3 regions of the Paenibacillus sp. HWE-109 genome follow, and region 2 is predicted to be linked to each of the others. Evidence: riboswitches for the same ligand, from Rfam matches in the RefSeq annotation. Region 2 holds a riboswitch; each other region holds the start of a gene.
What was found. A riboswitch is a leader RNA that binds a small molecule or an ion and turns the genes downstream of it on or off. The one in region 2 is predicted to bind FMN.
Positions count from the first base shown of each region.

Region 1 (7,682 bases), 250 kb from region 2:
ATTTGTTGTAAATTATTTTTCTGATTGCATAAACAGAAAGGTAGTAAGAATCTGCAAGTTCTTGAATCGTATTACCAGATGTATAGGCTTGTATTATTTCACTATTTCGCTTATCAATCTCTTCACGAGAACCGGATATTTCTCCCCATTCTTTATGTTGCTCTTTTATTGCGGGAATGTAAATGTATTCACCTTGCACAAAATCTTGCAATTTTTCAACCAATTCTTTTGGGAGAATTTCAGTAGCCTTGATATATCTCATGTAGATTCACTCCTTGAATAAATGTAATATTTCAAGTAGCAAAGCCAGTATGATTGGTGACGATGTTATTCCATGCAAATATCACCAAATATCTGTCTTTGCATGGAATTGAACATGGGTGATTGTAATATTCGTATGAGACAAAATTCATTCTCCTTTGTACTTTAATTTTCTAATTGTACTACTGGTCTAAATTTTTTATTTTACTTGTTGTGTGCGTATAGCTGACCACAAGCTGCATCAATGTCCGTTCCGAATTGAGTTCGCACAGTTACTTTAATTCCCTTTGATTTTAAGATTCTGACGAACTTTTGAACCCGATCCTTGTCTGATTGATGAAAGCTTTCAGGAGTCACCTCGGTTGAATTGTAGGGGATCAAATTGACGTGATATAAATGTTCCCAAGGACCTCTGTCCTTTAACAAAGCAGCAACGGCTTCCGCATGCTCAATTGAATCGTTTTCTCCTCGTAGTAATATATACGCAATATATACTTTTCTACCTGTATCACGAATATGCTGATCCAACTTGTTTAACACATCATTAAGCGGAAATCTATTGTTAATGGGCATTAGTTCGCTCCGCTGTTCGTCGAACGGAGAGTGCAGTGAAAAGGTCAGGTTAACCTGTGGAAATTCCTTTCTCAAACGATCGATCCCCGGCAAAATTCCGATGGTGGAAACTGTAATTCTTCGATATCCCAAGCCAAAGGTTCGTGGATCTGTTAGAATCATAAGCGTGTCGAAGATATTAGGATTGGCTAGCGCCTCTCCCATGCCCATAAACGAAACACTATCCAAGGCTTGACCATTTAAATGAAAGTATAACAATTGATCGGTAATTTCATCGGCGGTTAGATTTCGTTTCAGTCCGATTATACCTGTTGCACAGAAGCGACAACCATATCCGCATCCGCACTGGCTGGAAATGCAGTATGATTTCCAGCCGCGCTCATAGCTTAGTTGAACTGCTTCTATGAATTCACCGCCCTCGATGGAAAGAAGCACTTTATTCACTTGTCTGGATGTCTTTTGCATGACAGGGGTTAAGTTCAAAACGTGTTCGCCAAGGTTCTTAATTAATTCATTTCTTAAACCCTTGGGCAGTATGGTCATCCTGTCATATTCACCAATTCTTTGCTTGAAGATCGCGTCCGCAATTTGTTGAAACCGATATGCAGGTTGTTTTAATTCAGCCAATATGTGTTGAATCATTTCGTATTTCGAAGTTGATTTCATGTTTTTTCTCCTCATACCGGAGAAAATTTCATTAGCAACCAATGTTGGTGCTTAATATGTACATTAACCAACCATATTAAAACCCGCGATGCTTGCAGCTAGAATCGCTACGTGCATCTATCGATGGATGGATAATGCTCCGGCATCGTTATAGTTTGATCGTGAACCATACCAACGGACAATGAACGGTTCACATGAACATTTACAACTTCAAACATTTATTTCAACCTCCCTAATATAAAATAAGCATTAAATGTTCCAGCAATAGTTCTTCAATCTGCATACGGGAAATGACGTCAATAAAGTTTATCGGCTCGGCAGCAGGTTCAGGAATGTTGTTTTGCCTCGACCGTTCCTTCCAAACCCTCCATAAAAAATAAAGAGCTACAAGAAAGTTACCTTTCTTGTAGCTCAAATAAACAAATACTAAAAACTAACCCAATTAATGGATTAGATATTGTTATTTTATTTGAGTGAAGAGAATAAGTAACTTTCTTGCTTAACAAAGAATAAAACAATATTGTTTTATCATTCGTGTAAAAAGCAAGAAATATTACATTATTCTCATCATCTCCCCTAGATTAATTACATGGATTGTAGCACAAACAAATTCACATTTCAACTTTGTATCAATCAAGAAATCCACCGCCTAAGATGCTCACATAGAGTTACGCTTTCTGAACTAAATTTTCGGTCAGGAGCTTTTGAATAACTTCTTCCTTTGGCCTGACATACATTGTTTTGTGGGCTCCAAGTAACACCAATCCCATTGGGGCGCCTTTGGGCTTTCTAAGAGTTACAATAATTTACTTCTACCGAACTAGAGGCCTTGATTTGCGAAAAGTAAGCAGCCAATAAGGCCCCATAATATAACGTTTCTTCATCAGGTGTTGAGGTATTGATAACAACATGTGCTCCGTGATAACTTTTCACGTGCAGCCATAAATCCTCTTTCTTGGCATAATGGAATGTTAGGTAATCATTCTGAATACTGTTCTTGCCTACGAAGATTTTGATATCATGGTCGAATTGAAAAGTCATAATGTTAGACTTCCTGTTCTGTTTTTTCTTCGTTGATTGGTTTTGCTTTGCTTTAGAATAGCCGTGTTTTTCTAGCTCCCTGCGAATTTCTAATACATCTATGCCATCAGCCAGTTCAAGCCGGGACTCAAGCCGAGAAAAATAATCTAATTCCATTTTACAAAGCACAATTTGCTCCTTGAGTTTGGTATGAGCAATTTTTCCTTTGTTGTATTTTTCATAGTATTTTTGAGCATTTTGTTTTGCACTCAGTTTGATGTCTAATGGAATATAAAGCAGTTCTCCTGTCATAAAATCCTTGAGATCGGCAGAAGCATCGTTGCGGGGAAGCAGATGATAGTATGTGTAAAGTAGATCCGCATAGGTACGATATTGCTCAAAATGCCCGACTTCAAGAACTGCTTGCTCCAATTTTGAAAGTTTTCGGGAGCGTTTAATTAATTCATTGCGTACCAATTGGAATAAACGATCTGATTGCTGACGAGTTTGCATGTTATACAAGGCAATATCTACGCCTTCCATAATCGGGTAAAAACTCAAATTTCCCCTCAAGTGTGTAAGCGGAATGCAATGAAAATGGATACCCTGCTCTGTTTCCGACAAATAAAGCTTATCGCTTCTGTTTAGTTCATGCATAATTTCGTGAAATGACTGCCCCTGCTGCATTCGGTATTGAAATTCACGGCTTAACAGAGGCGAAAAACCATGAAATTGTGTTACAAGTGACTCTGATTCAATTATGGAAGACGGCTGGAAAGGATTCTGTTTTCCGCTATCATCAAATGGAAGGTGATAAATGGCTTCAGGCGAGAGTGTCCGCGCACTGGCTTTGCAGAGCGATGTTTGTTTCATTGCACCAATAATGTTATTCGCTTCATCGACAAGTATGATGTTTGCATCTTTGCCTAGCAGTTCAATGTAAAGTGTGAAGCGAACTGGCCCAACACTGATTTGAAAGCAGTATATTCGTTCAACACCGACTTGTTCCATACTTTGGATGACGCCAGCGCGTAGATGTTTTGCCAGTAATATCAAAAATTCATTTTCCTGTTTCGATTCCGAATAATTTTCTTCTGTGAAATTTATACGGTTATTTTGTGAATGAATGCTGATAATCAGCCTAAGTTTACGCTCGTTTGATTGTCCATCCAGGAGAATCTCCGTATCAGAAATTTGTATGATCTTATTGATTGTCATCGGTAAATTAGAATTGATTTCGTTGGCAAGTTGATGCATTAGTAAACCGTCAAATGCCATGAATATTCCTTCTTTCATCAGAGATATTTGCAATTAGAATATCAAATATTTTCGTAGCTCACTATACACAAAATGCCTCTGTATCGTTTTGTATAAACAAAATAATCCGAGGGAACGACTGTATGTTGTTCCTTCGGATTATTATTGGGGAAATATGAATACGGCTAATTCAGTTAACGGATGTGGAAAAAGTAGTATTTTAGAACTAATCCTAAGATTTGTTGGCGGATTCTGCATGGATTTCGTTCTGTAGCTTGCGGAACACAATGTAGGAGGCCATAAGAAGCACAATTACTATTACAGCTGCAATGCTTTCCGAAGGATAGCCGCTAGCAATGTTCGACCAGATAGCTGAAATCGCATCGAAAGTAAATCCGGCATACGCCCACTCTTTTAATCTATTGAATTTTGGAGCAAGAAGCGCGATAATTCCCAGAACTTTTGCGATTCCAAGTATATCCAAAAAGTACTCCGAATAACCTAACTTCTTCACCGTCTCTACGGCTTGGGGAGTATGGGCCAAATCTATATAAGCACTTAAAAAGAAATATAGAGCAACAATGGCCACAAGAATCCAATTGATAATTTTAATATTTTTCATTTTTACAGCTCCTTGCTTCCGTTTTTTCTTTCACCTTTATGTTATCAAAAAAAGGAAGGAGGCAAATATGCGAAAAGATAGATATTCGAATGAGGACAAGCATGACTTTTGGTGAATGTTTTCATGCTCTATGCAAGAAGTCATGTTTCCCGGAATCCAATTGTACATGCAACACACTCATTTAAATCAGCGTCCTGAAAATCCAAGAATAATGATCCCCGTTGCAATGAGAATAGAAGCAATAATTCGACTCTTACCTTGTTTCTCTTTAAGAATAACAATTCCAAACATTGTGCCAAAAACTGTCCCAATCTCTCGCATAGGTGCTAGCTGTCCTACAGGGGCAATTGTTACAGCATATAAAAATAACAGATAGCCACCCTGTGCAAAAATGCCCCCTAATAGAACCGTTTTCCAATTGATTTTCCATTCATTCCTTATTGCTCGGGAACGAAAAACTGAAAATGATAAAGCTAATCCATTCCCCAAGTTTGTTGCTTCATTCAGTACGAAAGGTGGCCAATATTTAATAGATATTGCATCCACCAGAATATAGCTCGCAATACAAATGCCTACTGAACTTGCGAGGAGTATGGCCACCTTCGGTCGAGGCGAAATTTTGTTAAACTTAGCTCCACTAATGAAAAAAATCCCCGAAACAATAAAAGATATACCTATCCAGCTTACGACACCTAGGTGAAGTCCTAAAAAAAATACAGATATCAGTGGAACCAATAATAGACTTGTTCCACGCATGATTGGATAGACTTGAGAAAGATCTCCCAATGAATACGTTTTAGCGAGCAGTATTACATAAATTCCGTGCAAAATCATAGAAGCAAATAGTAAAGAATAACTTTTTATGTCTGCGACCGATTGGGGAATATATAATATAACCCAAGGTAAATAAACAATTACCCCCGCCCATTGACATAGCCACAAAAATACGTCTTTTTTTACACTCCTCTTCGTAAAAAGATTCCACAACGCATGCAAAAATCCAGATAAAAGAACGAGAAAAAGAGCAGTCAAAAAATAGATTGAATTCGGTGCACTTTCCATATTCAACAACCTCCTTCGGTTTTTGAATAGGACACTTCTAAAGAAGTATGCCCCGTTATATAAATAACGGGGCATATCCAAATAAGCTTGGATCGGAGTCGTTTTCAAAAACGATTCATCTCCATGCTTAGTTGTGACCTTCTTCCATCCGGACTGTAACCGTCGGCCTTGGAACTTCACCAAGTCAGTCGTCCCTTCCTTAGAGGAATTCGACGAGTCGCGGGCTTGGAGCCTATCAGAATGGCTCTTCACCGCCGGTCGGGAATTTCACCCTGCCCCGAAGGTCCGTATTCAATTAGGTTGCATTGTACCACAAAGTTTTCAAAACCATCAAGACCGTGGAGAGCAGGAAAATGAGCGTTCGAGAGCAGCAGTCGTAATGTTTCTTATCTTTAAGAATTTCAGAATTTATAGTCATAACCCATTTACCAAATGAAGTGAGTCGTGTATCCTTGACCATGTGAATATTTCCTAATTACTGTTAAGCCTCAGGAGGAGCCATGTGCCTGATGCACAATAAAGATTGCATGGCTATGCGTACATCTACGCTGATAGACAAAGAAATCAAGGCCGGCAGGGTGATCATTGACGACTTCTCCAGCGTCCATAAGGACGCCGAAGGCGTTTTTGCTTATATGCTAGTTCCAGGCGATCGAAAGGGAGGAACGCAATTATGGATCCGGCAGGATATTTAACGAGAAATGGCCTTCTTTTCTGGCAGCTGTTCTTCGCGCTGAAGCTGATCGCGAGTCTCGCCGTGACGGGGGTCGTTTACTATGAAACATCGACCGCGTTCTTCTGGCGGCTGAGCTTTATCGTTCTTTCGATAGCTGTGTTTTTGTTCGTTCGGTTTCGGCTGCCCAAGTCGAAGGTGCGTAGGAACATGCTGATTCGGGTTCTGATTCTGGATTTTCTGGTTTCGGCGGCTTACGGCTACGTCTTTATTGGAGGACAAGTCCCCAATCAACTGCTGGTCGGGATTACGGCGTTGGCCATTCTGATGTTCCCGAAGAGCTTCCGATCCATCATCATCACCTGTGTAGTATTGCTTGCCGTCTATTTGGCGATCATGATCGCTATCGATTGGTATGTATTCAAACAGTTGGACGAAGTTAGCTATTTTATGACTTGCTCTTTTATCGTGTTTGCGGGCATCGTGTGCCTCTTGCTTCATTTCTATCAACGCGCGAGGCAGGACGCACTTCACTTGTACGCGCAGCTGAGGGAATCCCACGAGAGGCTGCAGGAATATGCTATCCAAGCGGAAGAATGGGGAGCGGCACGGGAGAGGGTCACGATCGCAAGGGAGCTGCATGACTCGGTAGGCCATAAATTAACAGGACTGATCGTTCAGATGCAAGCGGCTCGCAAGCTGAGCCGGGTTGACTCGGAGCGTAGTGGACGGATCTATTCGGAATGCGAGGAATTGCTGCGGGCCTCCTTGCAGGAAATACGGTTGGCGGTACGGACGATACGGGACGAGCCTGTGCAGTCGACATTCCTGCCCGAAAGCTTGGACAAGCTGTCCGAGGAGTTCACGAGGTATGCGGAGGTCGAGACCCGGTTTCACCTGAAAGGCGATCCGGTTCCGCTTCCAGGTGAACTCCAGCTCACGGCGTACCGTATCACCCAGGAATCGTTGACGAACGCGAAGAAGCACGGACGCGCGAACAAAGCCTCTATTCAACTGGCTTACGACACGGGCGGGCTTTCGATAGTGATAAGTAATGACGGAGTTTTACCAGGAGAGCTGAAACCGGGTTTCGGCTTGTTGAACATGCAAGAAAGAGTAAAGGAATGGCACGGAGAGGTTTCGTTCGGGGAGGAAGGCGATAGAACCTTCTCGGTGAGAGCGATTCTTCCGTATCCGGCTGCAGGCATGGAGGGGGAGAGACAATGAAGATTCTCGTAGTGGATGATCAGAGGCTCATGCGGGAAGGGTTAGCGACGATTCTGGAATTGGAGCCGGACATGGAGGTGGTCGGCACGGCGGCGGACGGGAGAGACGCCTATGCCAAAGTGATGGAGTGGCGTCCTCACGCGGTGTTGATGGATATCCGAATGCCGGTAATGGATGGTGTGGAGGCATCCGCGCTCATCCTCAAGCATTATCCCGAGACCAAAATCCTGATCCTGACCACGTTCGATGACGAGGAGCTAATTCTGAGGGCTTTGGAGCAAGGTGTGCACGGATATCTCATGAAGGATATGCCGTCCGAGG
Region 1 is NZ_CP091881.1:4,669,451-4,677,132, reverse strand. Features, by position in the region: gene LOZ80_RS19990 (CD3324 family protein) at 1-262, opposite strand, end outside; gene LOZ80_RS19985 (Cfr family 23S rRNA (adenine(2503)-C(8))-methyltransferase) at 466-1,500, opposite strand; gene LOZ80_RS19980 (Rqc2 family fibronectin-binding protein) at 2,290-3,798, opposite strand; gene LOZ80_RS19975 (DoxX family protein) at 4,010-4,399, opposite strand; gene LOZ80_RS19970 (DMT family transporter) at 4,586-5,461, opposite strand; FMN riboswitch at 5,594-5,750, opposite strand; gene LOZ80_RS19965 (hypothetical protein) at 5,971-6,156, shown strand; gene LOZ80_RS19960 (sensor histidine kinase) at 6,135-7,361, shown strand; gene LOZ80_RS19955 (response regulator transcription factor) at 7,358-7,682, shown strand, end outside.
Region 1: linked by a shared signal. The riboswitch ahead of LOZ80_RS19970 (DMT family transporter) and the one ahead of LOZ80_RS19065 (DMT family transporter) in region 2 are both predicted to bind FMN.

Region 2 (7,682 bases):
CCAATTCCTTGAGCCGCTGCGGCGAAATCCCGTTGCCATTGTCTTCTACCTGCACATGTAGAAACGCCTCAACTTGCTTCACCCGAATGTGAAGCTGATTATCCGAGCTTTCGCTTCGCAAACCATGCACAATGTAATTCTCAATTACCGGCTGCAGCGACATTTTCATCACACGCACAGACCCGAGCCGCCTGTCCCAGTCCATGGCATACGTAAATTTATCCTTATACCGAATTTGGAAAAGTTCCAGGTACAGGCGACAGGCTTCCAACTCATTTTTGAGCGTGTAGATTTTCTTCTGTTGGACAAAACTTCGGAACAGTGCCGATAGGCTGTAAATCATTTCCCCGACATCATGTGCGCCTTGCGAGATTGCCCGCATCCGAATCACTTCCAGCGTATTGTACAGGAAATGTGGATTGACCCTAGCTTGCAGCGCCGTCAGTTCTGTCTGCTTTTGTTTGATATTAGCCTTATACACCCGGTCAATATAGAGGTTCAATTCCTCAATCATCTCGTTAAAACTCCGTGAAATTTGCCCGATCTCATCTTCGCGCACATCAGGTATCCGCACGCTTAGATCACCTTGTTTCACCTTTCGCGTGAATCGGATGATTTGATTGGTCCGCTTGGCGACACTCATCACCACCAGGAACGGAATCAGGATGGCGAAGAAGATGCATATCGCGCTGATGAGGAGAATCGTACTTCCGATTTTCTTCGAAGAGGCATCCAGCTCTTTGCGGGGGATGATGCTGACAGTGCTGAAATTCCCTTTGCTTTGCGTAAGTTTCGTCACATAGTCGCCTTGGCTGGAACCACGGTTCTCATACATCGCATTGATCTGATCCATGTGCGGATAAGGCTGCCCAACGTACTGATTCGAAGAATCGAACAGCACACCGCCGTCCGGAGCCAAGACAAGAATGATCCCTTTCAGGTCATCCTTATCGTTCTGCAGAATTTTCCAAATCCCATCCGTGCTAAAATAAACGACCTGCTGCCCGATCGTCTTCAGCGTCAGCTTGTCCGTGATCGGCGTTCGAATCGCATATAGGTTCTGATCCCATTGACCGATCGCTTCACGCACCCAAATATTCGGCAGTTCCACACTCTTGCTTTCGAGAGCCATCACATCCGGGATATAAGAGCGGGCGCGATTGGTGGGAACGAATTTCATTTGCCCATTTTGCCCGAGCGCATATAAAGTCTGCTGATCCTCGCTGTATAACAGCAAATTACGGATATCTTCGTTATCTTCCACCTGATTTTTAAAATATTGCAGCCCATCATTCCACATGCTGTTGCCGCCCAAATTATACTGCTCCAAACTATGCTGCACATACTCTTGAAAAGGGTGCTGCAGCATAAAAGATACACCCGAGGCCAGCGAGCTATCCCGGTAGAGGCCAAATAGGATTGACTGGGCTGAATCATATTTTCCACCCAAATAATTGTTAACATTCGTCAGCGCTTTCTTCTGTATATCCAATTCGCGATTGATCGCCGCTTGCGACATCGAATAGTACATAAAATAAGAAAACGAAATAATCGTTACGACCGTAATCATGGAAAAGAGGAGCAGCAGCCTCATAAACAAATTATTTTGCAAATAATTCCGATACATCTTACGCAGTGCCATCCAGTTATCATCTCCTGCTGTTAATCGGGTTCATTATAGCATAACAATCGCAAGCAGATGAATTTCGTTCCATGCGCACAAAAAAACTGCTCTCATGCAGTCGTTGAAGACCAGACGAGGGCAACTATTATTTAGCAAATAAATTATTCGGAAACATTCCTTTGACTTCGACTCATTAACCACAGGGTTAACCAGATAAGGATGAAGCCAGCTAGCTGCCCTATCGTCAGTTTTTGACCAAAAACTATCCAATTCAAGCATACACCCATGGCTGGAAATGCGAGCTCTGCCAACGTTGCAAAGAACGCTTTGGTCGATGACAACCCTTTATAATATAGCAGCATGCTGAGCAAGCCAGGGAAAAAGGCTTGGAACAGCAAATTTACCGCGATCATCGCCAGTTCACTGCCGGGTCCAGTAACTTTCCAAACATCACCGCTCACCAGAAGAATAACGGTCAGCAAGGGGATGGCTAACAGGAAACGGAGCGAAGTCACGACAGGGAAATCTATGTTTTTTTGCAGCAGGAATTTCCCCATAACGGTAGATCCGCCCCATAAAACAGCTGCCAATATTGAAAACAAGCAGCTTATTGTTCCCAAATCCTTCAAGCCCATTTGCGGTGAAGCAAGGCCGAATGTCAACAAATACGTGCCCAATAGCGCAATCCCGATATAGGTGAAAAATTTGGCGGGCAGCGTCTCTTTCAATAGCACGCGAGCCAGAATGATCGCAAACAAAGGCTGCAATTTCTGCAATAGCAGGACAGCATTGGCACTGCCGTGAGAGAAGGCCGCGGTAAACAATACGGTGGCAATCGCCGACCCGCCCCAAGAGATGAAGAGCAGCGCACCAATTACGCCGAGCGTTAATTTGCCGGTCAAGGTCTTGCGGTATTTGATCAATACCGGCAGCGCATAACAAGCCAGAAGCAAATGTTCAATAAATACAATTTGTGCAGAGGTAAAACTTTTCAACAACAGGATGCGAAATAAAGGATCCGCCCCCCACAAGGCAGCGCCAAGTGCAACGTACCAAATCCCGTTGATGGCGCTCGTGCGCGAAGTCAACCCATTCACGCGCTTACTTTCCAGCTTCCATGCATTTTCCAATTCAAAAACCTCCTGAGGAATGTTTTGAATTGAACCTTTCAGAAAGAAATAAGGCCCCCGCGATTTAATCTGCGGGGGCATCGACAAACAGACTTGTTAAACGGCTGCGTTTAACAAGTTGTCCTTCACCTTCTCCCATCCGGACTTTAACCGTCGGCCCTGGAATTCCACCAAGTCAGTCCCAGCTGATTAAGCTGGGAGTCGCGGGCTTGAGATACGTGTTCGTATCCTCACCGCCGGTAGGGAATTGCACCCTGCCCTGAAGGTTCAATCATTTAAAATTCACTTACTAAATATAAGTAACGTTGAAATTTATATTAACACCATAAAATGAAAAAAGCAAGGATTTTCATGTTTATTGATTCGTTTTTGAAGCACACTAAAATGTCTCACCAAACAAAACCAAAAGGAGTGTTGTATATGCGTGAAGGATTGATTCCTACTGTTCTTGGAACTGTGGTTTCTGCTTCAGGTGCTACACTGCTGAACAGCAAGTATAAACTTGTTGGGATCGGTGTCCTCGGCTTTGGTCTTGCCCATGTTGTTCTAGGCGCAATTGATTTGGTTGAACATCGGTAAGTTTGGCGAGATCAACGGGGAGGCTTCACTGCCTCCCTCTTCTATAGGTCATCTATCCCCCGCCCGCTTATAAGATTACTTCTTAGCGGCTTCAGTAGGCACGGGAGTTTTACTCGGCAGCATGTTAATTAACGAACCGTTGCCCCAAGCATCAGGAACATCACCTTTCCACGTTTCAAGGAACTTATAATCTACCAACTCCGCAGTAATTGACTTCGCTAACTCCAGGTTCCCCTTTGCCTTTTGTTGCGCTACATATAGATCGGCATCCGCTTTAGCTTTCGCGGCAGTAGCGTCTGCTTCTGCTTTAACTACATTTTGTTGCGCATCGATCTTTGCTTTATCCAAATCGTTCTGAGCTTTCATTGCATTTTGAGCGGCGATTTGTTTCTGCTCTATCGATTGGTTGAAAGCATCGGAGAATGTGAAGTTAACAATTGAAATATCCCCCACTTGAATGTTATAAGCCTCCAGCGATTTCTTCAGTAACTCGTTAGTCTCTAAGGCAACTCGTTCACGTTTTGAGATTAACTCCTCTGCACTGTACTTTGCCGTAACTTCCTTAAATATCTCCTGCACGTGAGGACTGATTACTTTGGCATCGAAGTCTAAACCTACGTCATGCAATAACTTGTACGCAAGTCCTTTTGGGATAGTGAAGTTAACAGCTACATGGCTATGAACAGGTTGCAAGTCTTTGGATGACGCGGCTGCGTCAGATTCTGACTTAGCCACTTGCGTATTAACTTCTACAATGTTTGAAATAAACGGCCATTTCCAATGAGGGCCTGGCTCAAGCACGGTTAGGCTAACACTTCCCAATGTTTTTCTGAATCCAACATGGCCGTTTTCCACCGTGCTAAACGCAGTTAAAGCTATAAGAATTATGGCCGCTCCGACTACGCCGTATGTGATTACTTTGCCTACATTCTTCCCTGTTTCCATGAAAGCCCCCCTGATTAGTAAATGGATGAAACCATCCCTGCTACATTCAAAATATGCGAAATTCGCACATCTCATCACTAAAGCCAAGGAGAACACCTCTTGCGCGGCGCTTTCATAGTTATTTAGTTGAAAATCACAACAACTTTCAGAAAAAAACTTCAATAAAACGAGCATTTTCGACATTTTTTGTTAATAATCAGACAGAAATTAATTTGCATTCTTGTTATGATGGACTGACTACAGTAAAAGGCGATGGTACATATGGTGCAAGGGATATGGTTGCTGATCTTTGTCTTGTTCTTGCTTGTTGCATCCGCTCGTAAAGACTGATGATTGTTACTCTTTTTTAGCTTTTACAAGTCAAATTTACGTAAAAAGTAAAGCTTTGAATATACGAACTTTTAAAAATAAAGAGGCTAAAACCCAGGTACATAAGGGCTTTAGCCTCTTTATTTATGGAGCTGTGCAATAATCCTATCCCAATCCTCATTACCATTCTATCAAAATTAGATAAAGTTAGTTACCATTTATTACAATTTAATTACATAATAAATATTTAATTGTATTATTTTGGGATTTGGTATACTATAACTCTTGCAGGTAAATATAGTAAAAATTAGGAGGAAAGAGAAATGAAATTCAAGAAAATCGCAATCGTATTGTCAGCAGTCTCTATGTTAGCATTTGGTGCACAAAGCGCTTTCGCAAACACCAATATCGATGAGCAAGCAGATGTACAGAACAATAATTATTATACTCCTGAAGCATATCTTGCTGGTGCTCCTGCGGGAACTATCAATCCATTCAATTATAATAAATTAGGTACACTAAGTAGCCCAAGTGATACTGATTGGTATTCAGTCACGTTCCCTTCGAACACTTACTTCCCTGGGGCTACTGCACTAATCACCTTAGTATCACCTTTCGGCGGGATTCAGTATGGTGTTTCGATTCTAGATTCTAACGGTGGCGTCGTTGATAAAACGATAATTACAAATACTGAGCAACTCACTCAATATCGAATTAACTTCCTACCGAATGTCGAATATAAATTACACGTTTATTCCCTTAGTTCTTCGGTCAGCCCTTATAAATATCAGCTCGCAATAAATTAATCATTACTACAGACGTCGTTCTAATAAGAACGGCGTCTTTTAACTGGGAATATATTATAATTCATTTCAAAAAAACGCATTTCAGGAGGAGAGAATCCATTATGATGAAGAGCCTTTAAAAAAAATCCTAACTGTCGGTATTATCGCATCATCACTTGTTTTTTCCTCACAATCAGCATTTGCAATAAACGACACCTATGAACCAAATGATACCCCTTATAACGCGTGGTCAATTCCTGGCTCCACAAGCAGTAGCCTTACTTCTTATATCAGTTCAGTAAATGATAGAGATTGGTATGGTTTCAGTGCCTTTGATAATGGAACATTCATTGTAAATTTGTATAGCGATAATCCAAACATGTATATTTTTGCATATAAGATTCAAAATGGCTCCTACACTGAAGCTCCAATAGTTAAGAGAGATGTTCAGAGTCCCTACTTCAGTCAACTTGAATTTCAAGTTGATGAAAATTCAAGTTACGTTATTTGGATAGCAGGTGGAGCAAACAGTGCACCTTACTACATGAGCACCTCAGGAGTATTAGTGAATTAAACGTTCCTTTTCAACATCCCATTTCCGGCTTTGAGCTAACGATTGCAAATGCATTTGCCGATAGATAACAAGTAAGATAATCCATTCGAAGGAGGAACCTCATGGACATCCCTGCTCTCTCAATGTCTTTAGCTCAGAACAATTTAGGCCAAGCTGTTGGATTAAGCGTGCTGAAAATGGCTAAAGATCAATCAACTGAACAAGCACAACAAATGATTCAAATGATGACACGTAGTGTGCAACCAAATTTAGGTGGAAATCTCGATATCAGTGTTTAATTTTTAAAGAGTCGTGCGAATTCGTTCGTGCGGCTCTTTTTTATTTCAAAAAACAGTTAATCGTTCCCCGCGCTTCCCTCTCCCCAGAAACACATTCAACCGCTCCGAAAACAAGAGCATTGCCACGGCTGATAGGCCGATAAAATAAGGGAAGATCCCGATTGTCGCAAAAGAAGCCAGCAAACCGAGAAGCGGAGGCATGAACGTGCTGCCCGTGTAGGCGACAGCCATTTGGTAGCCCATGATGGTTTGCGCGTGTTTTTTTCCAAAACGTTCAGGTGTCTCATGCAGCATACATGGAAATATCGGTGCTAAGCCCAAGCCTACTATCATCAAGCCTGCAAGCGAGAATTCTGTCGGCAATGGAAGAAATAGCAGTGCTGCGCCGGCTAATGCAGTCACTTGACCACTGCGAATGAGAGTACGATTGCTAAGTTTGAACGTAATAAATCCGGTAATAAATCTACCGATTGTAATGCCAGCATAGAAGAGGGATATCCATTGCGCCGCTGTGGAGGCCGGTAATTCCTTGCTGTTAACCAGAAAGCTGCTTCCCCACAGCCCCACCGTTGCCTCCACCCCGCTATAAAACAAAAAGGATAACAGAGCGAACTTGACTCCCTTTATCTGCAAAGGTTTAATCGGTTGGGAAGCTGCATCCTCAGCGCCTATTTCTATATCGCCATCCGCTTGCTTTGAAGCAGCTCTGCTTATTTGGGCGACCCGATCCCATAAGGGCAATGTGAAAAACAAGATAATAACCAATAGAATCTGGATTCCTGCAACCGTCAGGTATCCTTGTCTCCATGCGTTTTGCCCCGAGATAAACTGGGCCATAATCATGGGGCCAAGCGTAGCCCCGACTCCCCAGAAACAATGCAGCCAACTCATGTGATGCGCTTTGTAATGAGATGCAACATAATTATTAAGGCCTGCATCTACGGAACCTGCGCCTAATCCAAGCGGGATGGCACATAGCATTAACCAAACAAGTGATGGTGAAAATGAGAACCCTAGCAAGGCCCCAGCAGTCATTACACAACTGACCAGGGTGACTTTCCCCGTTCCAAATCGCTGAAGAACTGTTCCGCTCAACAAACTGGAGACAATGGTGCCAGCTGCTATTGTCATAAACAGCAGTCCTGCCGTCTCCAGCGGTGCCTCAAAATCCCCTTGCATAACGGGCCAAGCTGCTCCTAACAAGGAATCAGGCAACCCCAAGCTGATAAATGCCAAATAAATGATGATCAAAAAAAATGTAGCCATATCTTTTACTTAATCTCCTGTTTCTTTTTGGTTTCTTGTTTCTTTTGAGTTTCTTGTTTCTAAGATCTTTCATCCTTAAAAGTAGAGCTCAAGTGGATGAATCGGTTAATATAAGAATGAACGGCTTACACTAGTCGTTTAGGTTACTTTATTATAGGAGCTGGAATGGATGAAACGAACCACGATTTTGAT
Region 2 is NZ_CP091881.1:4,420,413-4,428,094, forward strand. Features, by position in the region: gene LOZ80_RS19060 (sensor histidine kinase) at 1-1,642, opposite strand, end outside; gene LOZ80_RS19065 (DMT family transporter) at 1,786-2,736, opposite strand; FMN riboswitch at 2,878-3,025, opposite strand; gene LOZ80_RS19070 (asparagine synthase) at 3,175-3,333, shown strand; gene LOZ80_RS19075 (prohibitin family protein) at 3,409-4,278, opposite strand; gene LOZ80_RS19080 (hypothetical protein) at 4,911-5,393, shown strand; gene LOZ80_RS19085 (YjfB family protein) at 6,048-6,224, shown strand; gene LOZ80_RS19090 (MFS transporter) at 6,270-7,490, opposite strand; gene LOZ80_RS19095 (response regulator transcription factor) at 7,660-7,682, shown strand, end outside.

Region 3 (7,682 bases), 320 kb from region 2:
TCTCTGTTCCCCCTTGTCATAGTGAAAATACTTGCATTACAAACTGCGCGGCAAAAGGATATACATGCCCAAGCAGCCATTGGCCCATCGGTGTAACCAGTAGAACGATAACGAGAATAAGTGCATAACGTTGATTTCTTGAGAACCAGCCTTGCCTATTGGCGGGAAATAAACCTTTTAAAATATACCAGCCATCTAACGGATATAGGGGCAGCAAATGAATCAAACAAATCATGATATTGACAATGACGCCATACTGCAAATAGACTCGCCATTGTTCCACGGTTATCGACTCCGCCGTTCCACCCGCGAAGGCAGGTAGAAAGAAATTGAGCCACCAGAAGAACAAAGCGAGCAGCAAATTGGTAAAAGGACCCGCTGCATAGACCAAGGCGTTGGATAGCTTTGGCTTTCTTGGGAAACGAGCAGCGTCAATGGGTATTTTCTTCGACCAACCGTAAGGTCCGAATACGATCATCGCCAATCCCAAGGCATCCAAATGTGCCAAGGGATTGAGTGATAACCGTTTGCTGTCCCGAGCTGTTCGATCTCCGAGCAGCCAAGCTGCACCTGCGTGCGCAGCATCATGCAGCGTCATCGCAATCAGAAAGGCGACCAGTCGGGGCAGCAGTGTTTCCAAATGATAATAAGAAAGCATTAGGAAGTGAATTGCTTCGTCAAATTAGCCATTTCAATCGCAGTTACAGCCGCTTCCCAGCCTTTATTTCCAGCCTTCGTTCCCGCGCGCTCAACAGCTTGCTCGATGGAGTCCGTTGTCAGTACGCCAAAGATCGTTGGAACGCCCGTTTTCAAGTTAATAGCGGAAACACCTTTCGCTACTTCGCTGCACACATAATCAAAGTGAGGCGTTGACCCCCGAATGACAGCGCCGAGGGTTATGACCGCGTCGTATTTGCCGCTCTCAGCCATTTTTTGCGCGATAAGGGGGAGTTCGAACGCTCCTGGTACCCAGGCGATATCAATCTCATCTTCCAGTACACCATGACGCTTCAGAGCGTCCTGTGCGCCGCCAAGCAATTTGGATGTGATGAACTCATTGAAACGACCTACAACAATCCCATATTTCAAGTTTTGCGAAATTAAATGTCCTTCAAAAATGTTAGCCATGATTATAGTCTCCCTCTCTTATCGAAACGTGTAATATGAAACCATGCAATCTCTATGCTTAAATGCCGCTGCCCGAGTCATGAAAACTCAGCATGTGGCCAAGCTTTGCTTTCTTTGTTTGCAAATAACTCAAATTATCTGCTTTGCTGTCCATTTGGATGGCCACTCGCTCCACGACTTCTAAGCCATAGCCTTCCAGACCTTTGATCTTGCGTGGATTGTTCGTCAATAAACGAAGCTGCGTGATGCCCAAATCCTTCAGAATTTGCGCCCCAATCCCATAATCACGAAGATCTGGAGCAAATCCAAGTTTAATATTCGCCTCTACCGTATCTAATCCCTGCTCTTGCAGAGCATATGCCTTCAATTTATTGATTAAACCGATTCCGCGACCTTCCTGTCGCATATATAATAATACACCATTGCCCTCTTCATCAATCTGTTTTAGTGCTGCATCCAATTGCGGACCGCAATCACAGCGATGAGAATGGAATACATCTCCCGTTAAGCACTCGGAATGTACACGAACCAAGGTTGGTTTGGAAGGATCGATCGTTCCCTTGACCAATGCCACATGCTCTTTGTTGTCCAATTGGTTGGTATAAGCAATGGCCTTAAACGTGCCGAAATCCGTTGGCAGCTTAATTTCAACTTCGCGTTCAACCAATTTTTCCTGTTTATTGCGATAATGGATTAAATCCTGAATTGTAATAATACGCAACTCATGTTTGGCGGCAATGTCCATCAAATCAGGCACACGAGCCATCGTGCCGTCTTCTTTGATGACTTCACAGATGACAGCGGCAGGATAAGAATCGCACATAATCGCTAGATCAACAGCAGCTTCTGTATGACCTGCCCGACGAAGTACACCGCCTTTTTTGGCAATCAAAGGAAAAATATGACCTGGCCTGCGGAAATCCTGCGGTTTCGTCTTAGGATCAATCAAACCCATGATTGTTCTCGAACGCTCATGAGCGGATATGCCTGTGCTCGTATCGCTATGGTCAACAGAAACCGTAAACGCTGTGCCGTGGTAATCGGTATTCCTGGCTACCATCGGAGGCAGATCCAGTTCTTGTGCCCGTTCTTCTGTAATCGGTACGCACACGAGTCCGCGTCCTTCTTTAATCATGAAATTAATCACTTCCGGTGTTGTTTTATCCGCAAGCGCAATAAAATCACCTTCATTCTCACGATCCTCATCATCGACAACAATGATGACCTTGCCCAGCTTGAGATCCTCCAGAGCTTCTTCAATACGGTTGAAGTTGATTTCTGTCATATTCACCTCTCCTATCCTAATCTCTTTGCTGTTGCAGCTTACATAAAACCATTATCAGCCAGAAAGCTGGCAGTTAGCTTGCTTGGCTTATGACTATTTCCATCTGCTGCGTCAGAAGGACCGAATTTGAGCAGACGCTCCATATATTTGCCAAGTACGTCACATTCCATGTTGACCGTATCCCCGGCTTTTTTGTCATGCAGGACCGTTTGCGCAAGTGTATGCGGAATGATGGATACCGCAACTTCACGTTCATTCACATCGACCACCGTGAGGCTTATACCGTCAATTGTGATGGAACCGCCAGTAATGATATAGCGAAAAATGTGTTTATTGTCCGGTTCGAACCGATAAACAACCGCATTTTCTTCGGGAATGCGTGAAACAATCGTTGCTGTGGCGTCCACGTGTCCTTGCACGATGTGACCGCCAAATCGTCCGTTGGCAGCCATCGCTCGCTCCAGATTCACGCGCGTGCCGCTCTGCAGCTTGCGTAGATTCGTCTTGCGATACGTTTCTGGCATAACGTCGACTGAGAAGGAGTCACTGTCAAAGGAAATGACCGTCAGACAAACCCCGTTAACCGAAATGCTGTCGCCCAGGTGAACATCTTCCAGCACTTTCTTGGCGCCAATCGTTAAAACCATCGCTTGCCCTTGACTATGAATGCGGCGCATGTGGCCGATTTCTTCAATTATGCCGGTAAACATGACAGCCCTCCATTCGTTAGCTCGGATATATCGGATAGCCGCTGATGCTGATATCCGGACCGAACTGCTCGACCTTCACCCGGTCGAGCGTAATTGCTTGTTCCATCTTCGCGAAGCCCTCGAAGTGGATGTTCATCGGTGCTGCATGGCCTCCGCCGATCAGTTTCGGCGCGAACATCAGCACCAGATTGTCGATCAGGCGCTGCTCAAGCATGGCGCCGTTCAATTGACCTCCACCCTCTAGGAGGATGGAGCCAATCTCCCGCTCGCCGAGCTGGCGCATGGCGAGCAGGAGGTCCACCCGCGGGCCATCCCCGCAGGTGAGGACCGTGACGCCGCGCGCTTCCAGCGCGGCACGCCGCTCCGCGGGCGCCTGTGCGCTCGCGAGCAGGATCGTCGGCTGACGATCCTGCTCTGTGAGCACGCGGGCGCCCAGCGGGACTCGCAGCTGCGAGTCCGCGACGATCCGCACCGGCTGCACAGCCGGTACGTCCCCGCGCGCGCTCAGCAGCGGGTCATCGGCGATGACGGTGTCAACGCCGATCATAATCCCCTGATGCTGATGGCGCAGGGTATGAACATAAGCGCGCGACGCGGGCGATGTGATCCACTTGCTGTCGCCTGTCTTCGAAGCAATGCGACCGTCGAGTGTGCTCGCCGTCTTCATCGTCACATACGGCATCCGTGTGACGATAAACTTATTGAAAGCCTCATTCATTCCTGAGGCTTCCTCAGCGAGCAAACCGACACTGACCTCGATGCCTTGGGCTTGCAGCTTGGCGATCCCTGTGCCGGCAACCAGCGGGTTAGGGTCCGTCGTTGCAACCACAACCCGGCTTACGCCCGCTTCGATGAGACGATCGCTGCAGGGCGGCGTCTTGCCATAATGGCTGCAGGGCTCAAGCGTGACATACGCCGTGCTTCCCCTTGCGTCCTCGCCTGCCATTTGCAAGGCAAGAACTTCGGCGTGTCCGTGGCCGCGCTGCAAGTGCGCTCCCATTCCCACAATACGTCCCTCTTTCACCAGGACGCAGCCGACAACCGGATTGATGCCTGTTTGACCCAGGGCGCTTGCCGCCATTTGCAAAGCAAGTTTCATGTAAGCTTCGTCATTCAGTACTTGCACATTGTTCACCGCCCTTACCCTCAAGCCTAATTATGAATGCAAAAAGACCCCTCCGTATATCGGGAAGGGGCCAGAGATTGTCGAGATAACACGAAGAAGCTTCTGCTAATACGTACTTGCTGCATTTTTGATCAAACCAAACAAGAACGACTGATCTGTATAAATAGACAGACTTGCCGAATTTTTGTTTACGTGAAAAAATGTACAAGTACGCACAGCGAATGTTAGATTCGCGTTTTCCTTCTCCCATCCAGACTATACTGTCGGTTCCGGAGTTGCACCGGATCAGCCGTAGCGAAGCTGTATGTCAGGTACCGCTAGCTTCAAAACGGGTCACGGACTTATCGATAGCTCGAACAGATGTTCATGCCTCGAATCACCGCCGGTGTGGAATTTCACCACGCCCCGAAGGTTTTGCATACATATGAAAGTAACTAACAACTAAGAATTAGCTAAAAATTACTTTGGTAATGAAAAATTTATCACTCACACCTGGAAAAAGCAAGGGCTTTTTTTATCTAACATTCTTCTAACAATCAAGGGCTGCTTCCTTTTCGGCCAGTTCAACGCGATTGCGGCCCAGACTTTTCGCCTGATAGAGCGCTTTATCGGCAAGCCCAAACAGCTTATCCGTCACAGAGGTTGTTTCTGGAAAAGAAGCTACGCCGATCGAGACGGTGATATGCTTGCCGCCAGGTCCCGCTGTCTCTTCCAGCGATTTCCTGAGCATTTCAGCTCTTGTCAGAGCGGATTGCAAAGTTGTACCTGGCAGCAAGACAACGAATTCTTCTCCCCCATATCGAAAGCAAACGCCGCTTTTACCTAATGATTTCTGCAAGCTTTCCGCAAGGAATTGCAGCATATAATCTCCGAATTCATGCCCATAGCTGTCATTCACATGCTTGAAATTATCAATATCCAGCACAAGAATGCTGAACCGTTTTTCCTGTGAAAAAAGATTAGTCATGAACAGTTCCATCGTGCGGCGGTTATATAACCCTGTCAAGGGGTCTGTTTGGGCATCATGGGACAAATCGTCGAATTCAGTTCGCAAATGGCTGACAGCCAAACTAAATGCCTTATGCAGCTTATTAGCTTCATACATCCAGGAGTGAATACGCGGAGGCTCTTCATGTTCAAGGTTATTGGTTGACAGCTTTGCCGCGTAATTAGCCAGTCTCACAAGAGGCTCTGACATTTTCCGAATTAAGGTGTAGATGACAAGCATAAAAGCGAGTAGAATCGGGATAACGACGACCAATACCTGCATAACGAGTTGACGCGTTGCTTTCAATACAATATTTGTAGGGGTTTGCGCAACAATCCCCCAGCGGGATTCCTTCATATAGGTAAAGCTGGCCAGCATATCGACACCCTTCGTATTCGTAAGCCTTTGGACACCGCTTTTCCCTTCCAATAGCTGGGCAACTGCTGGATTTTCTACCACTTTTTCACCTATGCGAGACGGTTCTGGATGATAAATCAGATTGCCTTCCGAACTTACCACGAAGAAATACGATCCGTCTTCCCCCCTCATTTTATCCCCTAATATCGTGTTGAACATATTGGTTTCATGCAAGTGTATCGTGCCACCAAGCGCGCCTATAAATTCGCCATATTCATTAAATAAAGGCTGTATGATCGATACCGATAAGTAATTGGTTGTTGTGAAATACGGCTCCGAGATGATCGGACGCTGTTGTATGAACAGTTTGTCGATGTCAGGTCCGATCTTCTTGCCGATCAAATCCTTATTATAAGGGGACGTCTGTGTAATGATGCCTGCGCGATTCACCAGTGTGACTGAGTTCAAACTGGAATGATTATGGCGAAAAAGCTCTAGCTGCTCAAACATATCCGGCCTGTTCAGATCCTTCTGCAGGTAGGCCCCCGTTACCTTGAGACCTTGTTTCAATCCAAGAAACAAACCATCTACCGTTTCCGCTACTTTGTCCGCATATATTTTATTCAACTCAAACGTCATTCGGATTAACGATTTTTTCTCATTATGATAACTAATCGCAATACTTACGCTTAATGTTGTAATCACAGATATAAATACAAAGGCATTGACCAGATGCCTAAGTTTAAAATCTCCTCGACGTACCATATCTCCCCTCCTACTAACAATTTCACGTTCCTCTATATTTTCTATAAGAAATGTTAGTAAAATTACGTTAAAATTATCGAGGAGAATGTTAATTTTCATCACACTTCTGTCATAATATGGGTAAACTGACTCCGTTACATACAAAAAAAACCTCGATCTCCGGAAACCGGAGGTCGAGGTTCTTCCTAAACAAATAGGCAGCAATTATACTTCTACTACTTCTACTTTTTCCATAAGATCTTTGCCTTTGAAAGCATCGACCAATTCCATTCCTTTGGAGACTTTACCGAAAACAGTATGTCCTCCATCCAGATGTGGTTGTGGTTGGTAGGCAATGTAGAATTGGCTTCCACCTGTATTTCTGCCTGCATGAGCCATCGCCAGGGAACCGCGCTCATGTTTGTTCGGATTGATTTCACAGTTGATTTGGTAACCAGGTCCACCTGTTCCCGTTCCTGTTGGGCAACCACCTTGTGCTACGAATCCTGGAATTACGCGATGAAAAACAAGTCCGTTGTAGAAACCGGAGTTTGCTAATTTTTCAAAGTTGGCAACTGTGTTTGGAGCGTCATTTTCGAAAAGATCGATAACGACTTCGCCGCCGCCTGCTAGTTTAATTTTTGCTTGTTTGGCCATTTGTGGTCCACTCCTTTAGACAATAATATCTTATTCTACTATGAAACCTTTTATTTCACAAATTTACTAACTTGTTTCATTCTCGCTGGAATGATGTCGTTGCTGATGATGTTGTCGAAGGACTCTCGTTTAACTACGATATCACTTTGCCCTTCTTTGACGAAAACGACACCCGGACGACGAATCCGGTTGTAGTTGCTCGCCATTGCATAGTTATAGGCCCCTGTACATGAAACAGCCAAAACATCGCCTGCCTTCACTTTCGGAAGGTTCAGATCCCATATTAGCATATCGCCGCTTTCACAGCATTTGCCTGCAATGGATACAACTTCTTCCGCTTGTTCATTGGCACGGTTGGCTAACATCGCTTCATACTCAGACTCATACAGCGCCGGGCGCGGGTTATCCGTCATACCGCCATCTACCGCCACGTACTTGCGTACTCCTGGAATATCCTTGGTCGTACCGACCGTGTACAATGTAGTCCCTGCATCACCCACAATGCTGCGACCAGGCTCAACCCAAATTTCTGGCAATGGGTACTCATTGCTGCCGAAATTTTGTTTAATCGCATCGGTGATCGCTTCTACGTAAACAGCAACTGGAAGCGGCGTATGACCATCCACATAACGAATGCCAAAACCGCCGCCAAGATTGATAACTTTGAACGTGACGCCTGTTTCTTGA
Region 3 is NZ_CP091881.1:4,100,551-4,108,232, forward strand. Features, by position in the region: gene LOZ80_RS17595 (segregation and condensation protein A) at 1-1, opposite strand, end outside; gene LOZ80_RS17600 (site-2 protease family protein) at 17-658, opposite strand; gene ribH (6,7-dimethyl-8-ribityllumazine synthase) at 658-1,128, opposite strand; gene LOZ80_RS17610 (bifunctional 3,4-dihydroxy-2-butanone-4-phosphate synthase/GTP cyclohydrolase II) at 1,187-2,413, opposite strand; gene ribE (riboflavin synthase) at 2,452-3,123, opposite strand; gene ribD (bifunctional diaminohydroxyphosphoribosylaminopyrimidine deaminase/5-amino-6-(5-phosphoribosylamino)uracil reductase RibD) at 3,140-4,249, opposite strand; FMN riboswitch at 4,484-4,666, opposite strand; gene LOZ80_RS17625 (sensor domain-containing diguanylate cyclase) at 4,779-6,359, opposite strand; gene LOZ80_RS17630 (peptidylprolyl isomerase) at 6,564-6,995, opposite strand; gene lysA (diaminopimelate decarboxylase) at 7,046-7,682, opposite strand, start outside.
Region 3: linked by a shared signal. The riboswitch ahead of ribD (bifunctional diaminohydroxyphosphoribosylaminopyrimidine deaminase/5-amino-6-(5-phosphoribosylamino)uracil reductase RibD) and the one ahead of LOZ80_RS19065 (DMT family transporter) in region 2 are both predicted to bind FMN.